Regions from separate parts of the Lactiplantibacillus sp. B652 genome, predicted to be linked through region 2. Evidence: predicted binding sites of a transcription regulator. Region 2 holds the regulator's gene; each other region holds the start of a gene.
The links. Region 2 encodes CtsR, which represses protease genes until heat stress. Its sites were predicted from a motif close to TTGGTCAAAAAAGGTCAAANA; they were not measured.
Positions count from the first base shown of each region.

Region 1: clpB (ATP-dependent chaperone ClpB) is a predicted target of CtsR. The motif match lies at 1,987-2,007, and genes of this name have one in related genera.
Region 3: MZO40_RS14065 (ATP-dependent Clp protease ATP-binding subunit) is a predicted target of CtsR. The motif match lies at 1,717-1,737, and genes of this name have one in related genera.

Region 1 is NZ_JAMSKY010000003.1:297,643-300,859, reverse strand. It holds gene clpB (ATP-dependent chaperone ClpB) at 1-1,927, opposite strand, end outside; gene pepT (peptidase T) at 2,045-3,217, opposite strand, start outside.
Region 2 is NZ_JAMSKY010000009.1:55,981-59,197, reverse strand. It holds gene MZO40_RS11530 (CtsR family transcriptional regulator) at 1,043-1,510, shown strand; gene MZO40_RS11525 (ATP-dependent Clp protease ATP-binding subunit) at 1,529-3,217, shown strand, end outside.
Region 3 is NZ_JAMSKY010000013.1:69,861-73,077, forward strand. It holds gene MZO40_RS14065 (ATP-dependent Clp protease ATP-binding subunit) at 1-1,644, opposite strand, end outside; gene MZO40_RS14070 (hypothetical protein) at 2,124-2,321, shown strand; gene MZO40_RS14075 (phosphocarrier protein HPr) at 2,471-2,737, shown strand; gene ptsP (phosphoenolpyruvate--protein phosphotransferase) at 2,737-3,217, shown strand, end outside.

The sequences.
Region 1 (3,217 bases), on a different contig from region 2:
CTTTCTCCATGTATTCACTCATGTCGATTCGAACCATGTGGTCATCGGCATCAAATAAGTTTTCAGCCAAAGCCTTGGCTAATTCAGTCTTACCGACCCCAGTTGGTCCGAGGAACATAAATGAACCGAGTGGCCGATTGGGATCTTGTAAGCCGGCCCGTGACCGCAAGACGGCATCGGATACCGCGTCAACGGCCGCATCTTGGCCGACGACCCGTTCGTGTAAGTGGTCTGCCAAATGCAGCAACTTTTCCCGCTCGCCTGCGACTAACTTGGCTACCGGAATGCCAGTCATCCGCGAAACCACGTTGGCGATCTGGTCCGGGGTGACCGATTCTTCAACCAACCAATCTTCATGATGGTCATTGGCTTCCATTGACTTTAATTCTTGTTCTAATTCTGGAATCGTACCGTGCTGCAGTTTGGCCGCCTTTTCCAGATCATAATTACTTTCGGCTGTTTCTAGCTCATGTTTAGCCTTATCAAGCGCGGACTTCTTATCGCTCAATGCTTGCAGGCTCTTCTTTTCACTGTCCCACCGTTCTGATAAGGCGCGTTGCTTTTCTTTGGCACTGGCCAGTTCTTTTTGAACGTCACCTAACCGTTTGACAGACGCGTCATCGGTCTCTTTTTTGAGCGCCGCTTCTTCGACTTCTAGCCGCATCAATTGGCGGTTAACTTGGTCCAGTTCAGTCGGATTCGAGTTCATTTCGACCCGAATTTCGGCGGATGCTTCATCGACCAAGTCCAAGGCTTTATCTGGCAAATACCGGTCAGTGATATAACGGTCGGATAACTTAGCCGCCGCCACTAAGGCATTATCGTGAATACGAACGCCGTGGTGAATTTCAAAACGTTCCTTCAAGCCCCGTAAAATACTGATGGTATCGTCGACGCTTGGTTCCGCAACGAGCACTTTTTGGAACCGCCGTTCGAGTGCCTTATCCTTTTCCATGTACTGACGATATTCATCTAAGGTCGTGGCCCCAATCAAATGGAGTTCGCCCCGTGCGAGCATTGGCTTGAGCAAGTTGCCGGCGTCCATACTGCCTTCCGTCTTGCCCGCGCCCACGATGTTATGAATTTCATCAATGAACATGATGATTTGGCCATCACTCTTCTTGATTTCCTTCAAGACCGCCTTCAACCGCTCTTCAAATTCACCACGGTACTTGGCGCCCGCAATCAGGGAACCCATATCTAGCGAGAATAACGTTTTATCTTTCAAATTTTCGGGAACGTCACCGCGAACGATTCGTTGGGCCAGCCCTTCAACGATGGCCGTCTTCCCAACACCTGGTTCCCCAATTAAGACCGGATTGTTCTTGGTCTTACGTGATAAGATTCGAATCACGTCCAAGATTTCTTCGTCCCGGCCAATGACGGGGTCCTGGTTACCTTGCCGGGCTTGTTTGACCAAATCGACCCCGTACTTTTCTAAGGCCTGATATTGGTCTTCTTGGTTGCGGGACGTCACCCGTTGACCGCCGCGAATCCGGTCGACCGCATTTTTAACTTGACCCGCAGTAATCCCTTGACTGGTCAAGTATTTGGTCAGCTGATCACCCGTTTGATCCATTAAGGCGAGTGCCAACGTGTCGGTTGCCAGGTAGTCGTCACCTAAAGATTTGCGTTTGGCATCAGCCGTCTGCATCAGCGTTGCCAAACTACTGCTCATGGTGCTGCCATACTGGACGTTGCCGCCACTAACGACCGCGATATCATCTAATTCACGGTCCAATTCTTGTTGTAACTGGTCCAAATCGGCGCCAGCTTCACTGAAGATTTGGCGAACGAGTTCACCTGGTTGCGTCAAAAATTTAAATAAATGGGGCACGCCAATCTCTTGGTGTCGCCGGGTTTGTGCGATATGTTGCGCCTCTTGTAAGGCTTGTTGTAAGCTTTCTGTAAATTGTTCTGGATTCATAATTCAAAGACCTCCTCAAAAACGGTAGCAAAAAGGCAGCCGTCATAGCTGCCAATGTTTGTTTGACCTTTATTGACTATTAAAGTATAACCGAAAAGGTCAAATAAGGTCAAGAAATTAGTCCTGCTCGTAATTGTCTTGAATAATTTGTAAAACAACGTCCACGGCGCGTTCCATCACTTGTTCTGAAACGTACTCGAAACGCCCGTGCATGTTCTCACCACCGGCAAACAAGTTCGGCGTTGGCAAGCCCATGAAGGAAATCTTGGAACCATCCGTCCCACCACGGACCGGGTAAATCTCAGGTTTGATATCTAATTTGAGCATCGCTTGTTTGGCCAGCTCAACGACCCGCATGTCCTTTTCGATCACTTCACGCATGTTGTAATACTGGTCCTTCATGTCCACCTTGACCCGTGCGACCCCGTCAGCCAAGTTCAACCGATCGGCAACCGCCGTAAAGAGCCGTTTGCGTGCTTCGAATTTGTCACGGTCATGGTCCCGAATAATATAGGTCATCTTAGCACTATCGACTGTGCCTTCCAGACTCAATAGGAAGAAGAAACCTTCGCGTCCTTCCGTATGTTCAGGAACATCGTGGGCTGGCAGTGCGGATTGGAAATCAACGGCTAATTGAAGCGCATTGACCATCTTATCCTTCGCTTCACCGGGATGCACATTGACCCCAGTAATCGTGACCGTTGCCTGGGCCGCGTTGAACGTTTCGTATTCCAATTCACCTAGTGGACCACCATCCACGGTGTAGGCATAGTCCGCGCCAAATGCAGGCACGTTGAAATGGTCGGCCCCTGTCCCAATCTCTTCATCTGGACCGAAACCAAGCCGAATCTTACCGTGCTTGATCTCTGGATGGGCTAATAAGTATTCAGCGGCACTGATGATTTCAGCAACCCCCGACTTATCATCGGCACCCAATAAAGTCGTACCATCAGTAGTGATCAACGTGTGACCAGCGTAGTTTTTCAAGTTAGGAAAAACAGCGGGATCTAACACGTAGTCACCGTTGCCAAGCTTGATAACTGATTCACCGTCATAATCCTCAACGATTTGTGGATTGACGTTTTCAGCGTTGAAATCAGCCGTATCGATGTGTGAAATAAAACCTAATGTCTTGACAGGTTTGTCGGTATTGGCGGGAATCGTGGCGAAGACATAAGCGCTTTGCTTGTCCTGTTCAACATCGCTCAAGCCGAGGTCGGTCAGCTTGGTCATCAATTGTTTTAAGAACGCGGTTTCACGCGGTGATGATGGCACCGTCGTGGATGCTTC
Region 2 (3,217 bases):
GACCACTGAATATTAGGTTTCTGGTCCTTCAGGCAAGCTCTCAAACGGGATCAATGCTGAATTATGGCATCTAGTTACTGAAAAGATTACCTGAATGCGATTCACGAATCTCAATGTCAGCTAGTCTTGCGTTTAGTCGAATAAATTGTCTTCACTTATAATTCAAGACTTTGCTATCCCGGGTGATTAGAGGAAGTTTTGACAATCTCAGTGAAACCGCGTGTTCGAAGTCTTAAATCATGGGTCAGGATGCTTGGTTATTGTTAGAACCAGTCTGACAGTTTATTTCAACATTCCCGTATACTAAGGAACCAACAACTAATCTAACAAAAAAGTTGGGCCCGCCCACGTCCGCCTTTCGAATCATATCCAGGCTGGAAGGTGTTTCTGACAATGCTCAGTGGTGAAATTCCACTTAGCAAGCGTTCTTGGCTTGGTTAGTGGAAGACCAGTATTTAAGACGTGGTTTTTCGGCTTAAATCTGTGTCCACCACGTTCCAGCATTGTCAGAAATGCCTGTAAGCCGGTGTAGGACGCACACGATTCTGCAAATTTACGCCAACTCGTACTTGTTCCCAGCGGGTCTCAGCTGGCAGCTCCTGAATTTAGAGAATAGCATGATTTAATCATGATTCATGACGAACAATCTATATATGAAGTATCTGTTCAAAATGACGTTAAGCGTGGCCGGTCGTAAATAAACAAGTGGCGTATTAGTCGAAATTCAGGCGGACAACCTGTAGTATAGAAACTCAAGCTGTTGGATAAACGACGAGTCCCAGACAAAGTTGACCAAATTCAGACGCCAACACTTGACATATTTTAAATAGGTAGTTGAATGAATATGAAGGCCTAACAAAGTTAACGAATCAGGGTCGAAAATCCGGTCCAATCAATTGAAAGCAAGTGCTTGGCGTGCTATGCTGTAACAACCGTTAAGCACATACTGGGTCGCCAGTTGGGTGAAATTCTTTGCTTTTTTCCATTATCCTCGTATAATAAAAGTCAATATTAGTCAAAGATAATGAAAAGGGTGAAGCACATGCAAAGTCAAAATATCTCGGATATTATTGAAAAGTATTTAAAAAGTATTTTGGCGGACTCGGAGCATGTTGAAATTCGGCGTTCAGAAATTGCCGACCTTTTCAACGTGGTACCCTCACAGATTAATTATGTGATTAAAACGCGGTTTACGATCCAAAATGGTTACTTAGTTGAAAGTAAGCGTGGCGGTGGCGGTTATATTCGCATTGAAAAGGTTAATTTGGTCGATGATGCTGATGTGTTGGACGCCCTCATTCAAGTGATCGGCGATTCCATCACACAACGGGATGCCTACGCAGTTGTTCAGAGTCTGTATGAGGACGACGTTTTAAATCGTAGGGAAGCGCAGTTGATATTAGTGGCAATCGATCACGACACGTTAGGACTGACGGACCGAGACCTTGAAAATAGTCTCCGGGCTCGAATAATTATCGGGATTTTGAACCACTTGCGTTACGAAAGCTAAAGAAAGCGAGGAATCGCAATGGATAACTTATTTACACCTAGTGCCAAAAGTGTGCTAGTACTAGCACAGGAACAGGCCAAATATTTTAAGCATCAGGCAGTCGGTACGGAACATTTGTTATTAGCACTAGCCATCGAAAAGAACGGTATTGCTAATAAAGTCTTGCAACAGTACGCTGTGAGCGAAGATGACATCCGTGAAGAAATTGAACGGTTCACTGGCTACGGGACGTTGAGCAATATTGGCAAAGATACGTATTTGCCATATTCACCAAAGGCTAAGGAGATTTTATCCGTTGCTGGTGATGAGGCCAAACGGCTTGGCGCCAACAAGATTGGGACTGAACACCTCTTGTTAGCGATGCTCTCTGATGAAAGTATCCTCTCCTCGCGTATTTTGATGAATTTGAACTTAGATTTGAGTCAAACACGCAAAGTTGTTTTGCGTAAACTTGGTGTCAGTGATGCGATGAGTAAGCGTAAGGGCAGTGCGGCTAACCGTGGTGGTAAGAAGACGGAAGGCACACCGACCTTGGACTCCTTGGCGCGTGATTTGACACAGCTGGCGAGTGAACAGGAAATGGATCCAGTTGTGGGCCGTTCCAAAGAAGTTAAGCGGGTCATTCAAATCTTGTCACGGCGGACGAAGAACAATCCAGTCTTGATTGGTGAACCCGGCGTTGGTAAGACGGCGATCGCTGAAGGGCTGGCACAAAAGATCGTTGCTGGCGACGTACCGAATGACATGGCTGACAAACGGCTGATGATGCTTGATATGGGCTCACTAGTTGCCGGAACCAAGTATCGTGGTGAATTTGAAGACCGCTTAAAGAAAGTGATCGACGAAATCTACAACGATGGGCATGTCATCTTATTCATCGATGAATTGCATACCTTGATTGGTGCCGGTGGTGCTGAAGGGGCCATTGATGCTTCTAACATTTTGAAGCCAGCATTAGCACGAGGCGAACTCCAAACCATTGGGGCGACGACCTTAAACGAATATCAAAAGTACATTGAATCCGATGCCGCACTTGAACGGCGGTTTGCCACGGTCATGGTCAATGAACCGACTGAAGACGAAGCGGTTGAGATTCTCGATGGCTTGCGGCCACGGTATGAAGAACATCATCATGTGACAATTACTGATGAAGCCGTTAATCAAGCGGTGAAGTTGTCTAGTCGCTACATCAGTGATCGGTTCTTACCAGATAAGGCGATTGATTTGATGGATGAAGCGGCGGCGAAAGTCCGCATCGACCAGATGGATCAACCGACTAAGCTATCCAAGAACCAGGACAAGCTCGCGCAGTTACGTGAAGAAAAGGAAACGGCGATTGAAGCTCAGGACTTCGAACAAGCCGCGGATATTCGCAAGCAGGAAATGCAACTCAAGCAACGTTTGGATCGCATTGAAGCTGATGAAGAAGCACAAATCACTGAAGGCGACACACCGCACTATGACTTACAAGTGACCGGAGAAGATATTGCCCAAGTGGTTGCTGAATGGACGGGTGTCCCACTAACCCAATTGCAAAAATCCGAAAGCGAACGCTTAGTTAACTTGGAAAAGATTTTGCATGAACGGGTCGTCGGTCAACCAGAAGCCGTTTCTGCAGTAGCACGGGCCATTCGCCGGGCGCGGAGTGGATTGAAAGATCCAAGCCGGCCAATTGGTTCCTTCATGTTCCTTGGCCCGACTGGGGTT
Region 3 (3,217 bases), on a different contig from region 2:
GTGACGCCGAACTTGTTCAGTAAGCTGACCGGCTTCTTCATACCCAACATAGCCAGGCGGTGAACCAATCAACTTCGCCACTGAATGTGGTTCCATGTATTCACTCATGTCAAAGCGAATCATGGCATCCTCTGAACCAAATAGTTCCTTCGCTAATTGCTTAGCAAGTTCCGTCTTACCAACCCCAGTAGGGCCGACGAACATAAACGAACCGATTGGCCGACCAGTGCCGTTCAAACCGATCCGGTTACGACGAATCGCGCGGGCAACGGCGTCAACTGCTTGGTCTTGACCAATGACGTTACTCTTCAAGTCAGGGGCCAAGGTCTTCATTTGAGCCTGTTCCTTAGCTTGTAAGTCACCGACTGGAATACTCGTCTTTTCTTCAACGATTTGTTCCATATCTTTGACGGTCACAGTGGCCGTGTCGTTGTTAGGCTGGTCTGCATTTTCGTCAGGCTTAGCCTTTTCCAACTTAGCGACTTGATCACGATAGTAAGCAGCTTTTTCGTAGTCTTCCTTCTTCAAGGCATCCTGCTTTTGCTTCTCCGCTTCGTCGATCTTTTCCTGAATCGTCTTAGGATCGACCGTCTTCAAAGTCAAGTTCTTACGTGAACCAGCTTCATCGAGTAAGTCGATGGCCTTGTCAGGTAAGAACCGGTCTTGAATGTAACGGTTCGATAACTTGACCGCAGCGACGATTGCATCTTCGTCGTACTTCACGTGATGGTAATCTTCGTACTTCTTTTGAATACCCTTGAGAATCTTGATGGATTCTTCGACGCTTGGTTCGTTGACCGTCACTGGTTGGAACCGACGGGCGAGGGCGGCATCCTTTTCGATGTCCCGGTATTCATTTAAGGTGGTTGCCCCAACTAATTGGAAATCACCACGGGCAAGGGCCGGCTTCAAAACGTTGCCAGCGTCCATACCGCCTTCAGCATTGCCGGCACCCATGATTTCATGGATTTCGTCAATGAAGAGGACGATGTTCGGATTGCTCTGAACTTCCTTCATTAATTGTTGCATCCGTTGTTCGAACTGGCCGCGAATCCCGGTTCCTTGAACAAGGGAAGCCACGTCCAAACGAATGATTTCTTTATCTAACAGTTTTTGTGGAACTTGACCAGCAACGATTTTCTGTGCTAAGCCTTCCACGACCGCCGTCTTACCAACCCCGGCTTCACCAATCAAAACAGGATTGTTCTTCGTCCGGCGATTCAAGATCTCGATAACACGGTTGATCTCGTTATCGCGACCGATGACCGGGTCGATTTTACCCTGCTTGGCTTGCGCCGTTAAGTTGAAGCCATATTGGCCAAGGAGGCCACCGCCGTTGTTATTGCCACGACGATTGCCGCCACCATTAGGACCAGCTGGCTGGGTCGGTGGGGTCTGTTGCTGCCGGTAAGCGTTATTGGAATCAACGCCGCCCTGCATTGCACGGAAAATGTCGTCAAGACCACCAAAACCGAATGGATCTTGTGCCATATCAGCACCTCCAACTCCGTTATTTGGTTGCTGTTCCTGATTCTTTAGCAGTTGATAGCAATTTTGACAAAGATTGATTTGTCGCCGCTGACCGTTGACGCTCGTATATAAATGGATCGTCGCTTCGTTCTTATGGCAATTGTCACAAAGCATTATGCTGTCACACACCTTTCGCATCAGAAATATAACTAAACCACTAGGGCTATAGTTAAAGGTTCAAGGATTTGTTTGACCTTTGTTGACCTTTGACTATTAGTATAGCGAATTTACGGACCGTTGCAAGCGAAAAGTCTCAAAATCAAAACTGGAAATTGTCTGACCATCTTGCGGCAGGTTGTATTAATTTAGTTATTTCTGAATAGTCTGGATAGTTGCAACTCATGGCTTGTCTTGTAACCGGATTCGTTGTATATTAATTATCTGGCTAGTAACAGTCCGGATGCAACCGTCTGTCTATATTATAGTACAAAGCGGTTTTTTTGCATGGATTGCGCCTGACCAGTTTTGATGTTTCGAGCACGGCTTTTCATTAGCAGCCGTCAGCTGTTAGTGAGCGGCGGAAGGTCGGGCCTGAAACGTCAAAAGGATGGTGCAGCGATGGCTTAACCAGACTTTGAGGAGGTGGCAATGAATTGGCAACGGATTATACCCAATTAATGGAAGCGTTACGCACGGGTGAACAGGAAACGTTCACCGTGACGCCGGAAGAATTCATGGCTTTTCACGATGCGTACATGAAGTATGAGTATCGGAAGAGAGTGATTGGAACGGCGGACCTCGATGGCCGCATTGTTTACCATTTTGAGAAGGATGGTACAGCAACCAATTAATAGGCCTAGCTTGAATGAAAGGGCTTGTATTTTAATTGGATAATTGCTATCATCATTATTAAGGGCTCCTGAGTAGACGTGTTGGCGGCAACTCGAATTCACTCGGAACCAATTTTAAATTTATCTATCTTGAAGGAGATCGAATAGTTATGGAAAAGAAAGAATTTCACGTAATCGCAGACACTGGTATCCACGCACGTCCAGCTACTTTATTGGTACAATCAGCAAGTAAGTTCAACTCAGAAATTACGTTGCAATACCAAGACAAGTCAGTTAACTTGAAGTCCATCATGGGTGTTATGTCACTCGGTGTTGGTAAAGATGCTGACGTTACCATTTCTGCAGAAGGTGCCGACGAAGCCGACGCTATTGCAGCTTTAACTGAAACGATGAAGAAAGAAGGATTATCTGAATAATGGCTGAAAAGGTACTAAAAGGAATTGCGGCCAGTGATGGTATCGCAATTGCTAAGGCCTATATGCTAGTTGATCCAGATTTATCATTCGAAAAAACAACGGTCTCCGATACGGATGCTGAAGTTGCACGGTTACATGATGCTTTTGATGCTTCCAAGGCAGAACTAAAGGTCATTAAAGACAAAGCGGTTGAAAACTTGGGTGAAGAAGAAGCAGAAGTTTTTGAAGCTCATATCACCATTTTGTCTGACCCAGAAATGCTTGGACAAATTGAAGGTAAAATCAAGGATGATAAAGTCAATGCAGAAGAAGCCTTGAAGGAAGTTACGGATACTTTCATTTCAATGTTCGAAGCAATGACGGATAATGCATATATGCAAGAACGAGCCGGTGATATTCGCGACGTGACGAAGCGGGTCTTAAGTCACTTGTTAGGGGTTACCTTACCAAGTCCAGCTTTGATTGACTCCGAAGTTATCG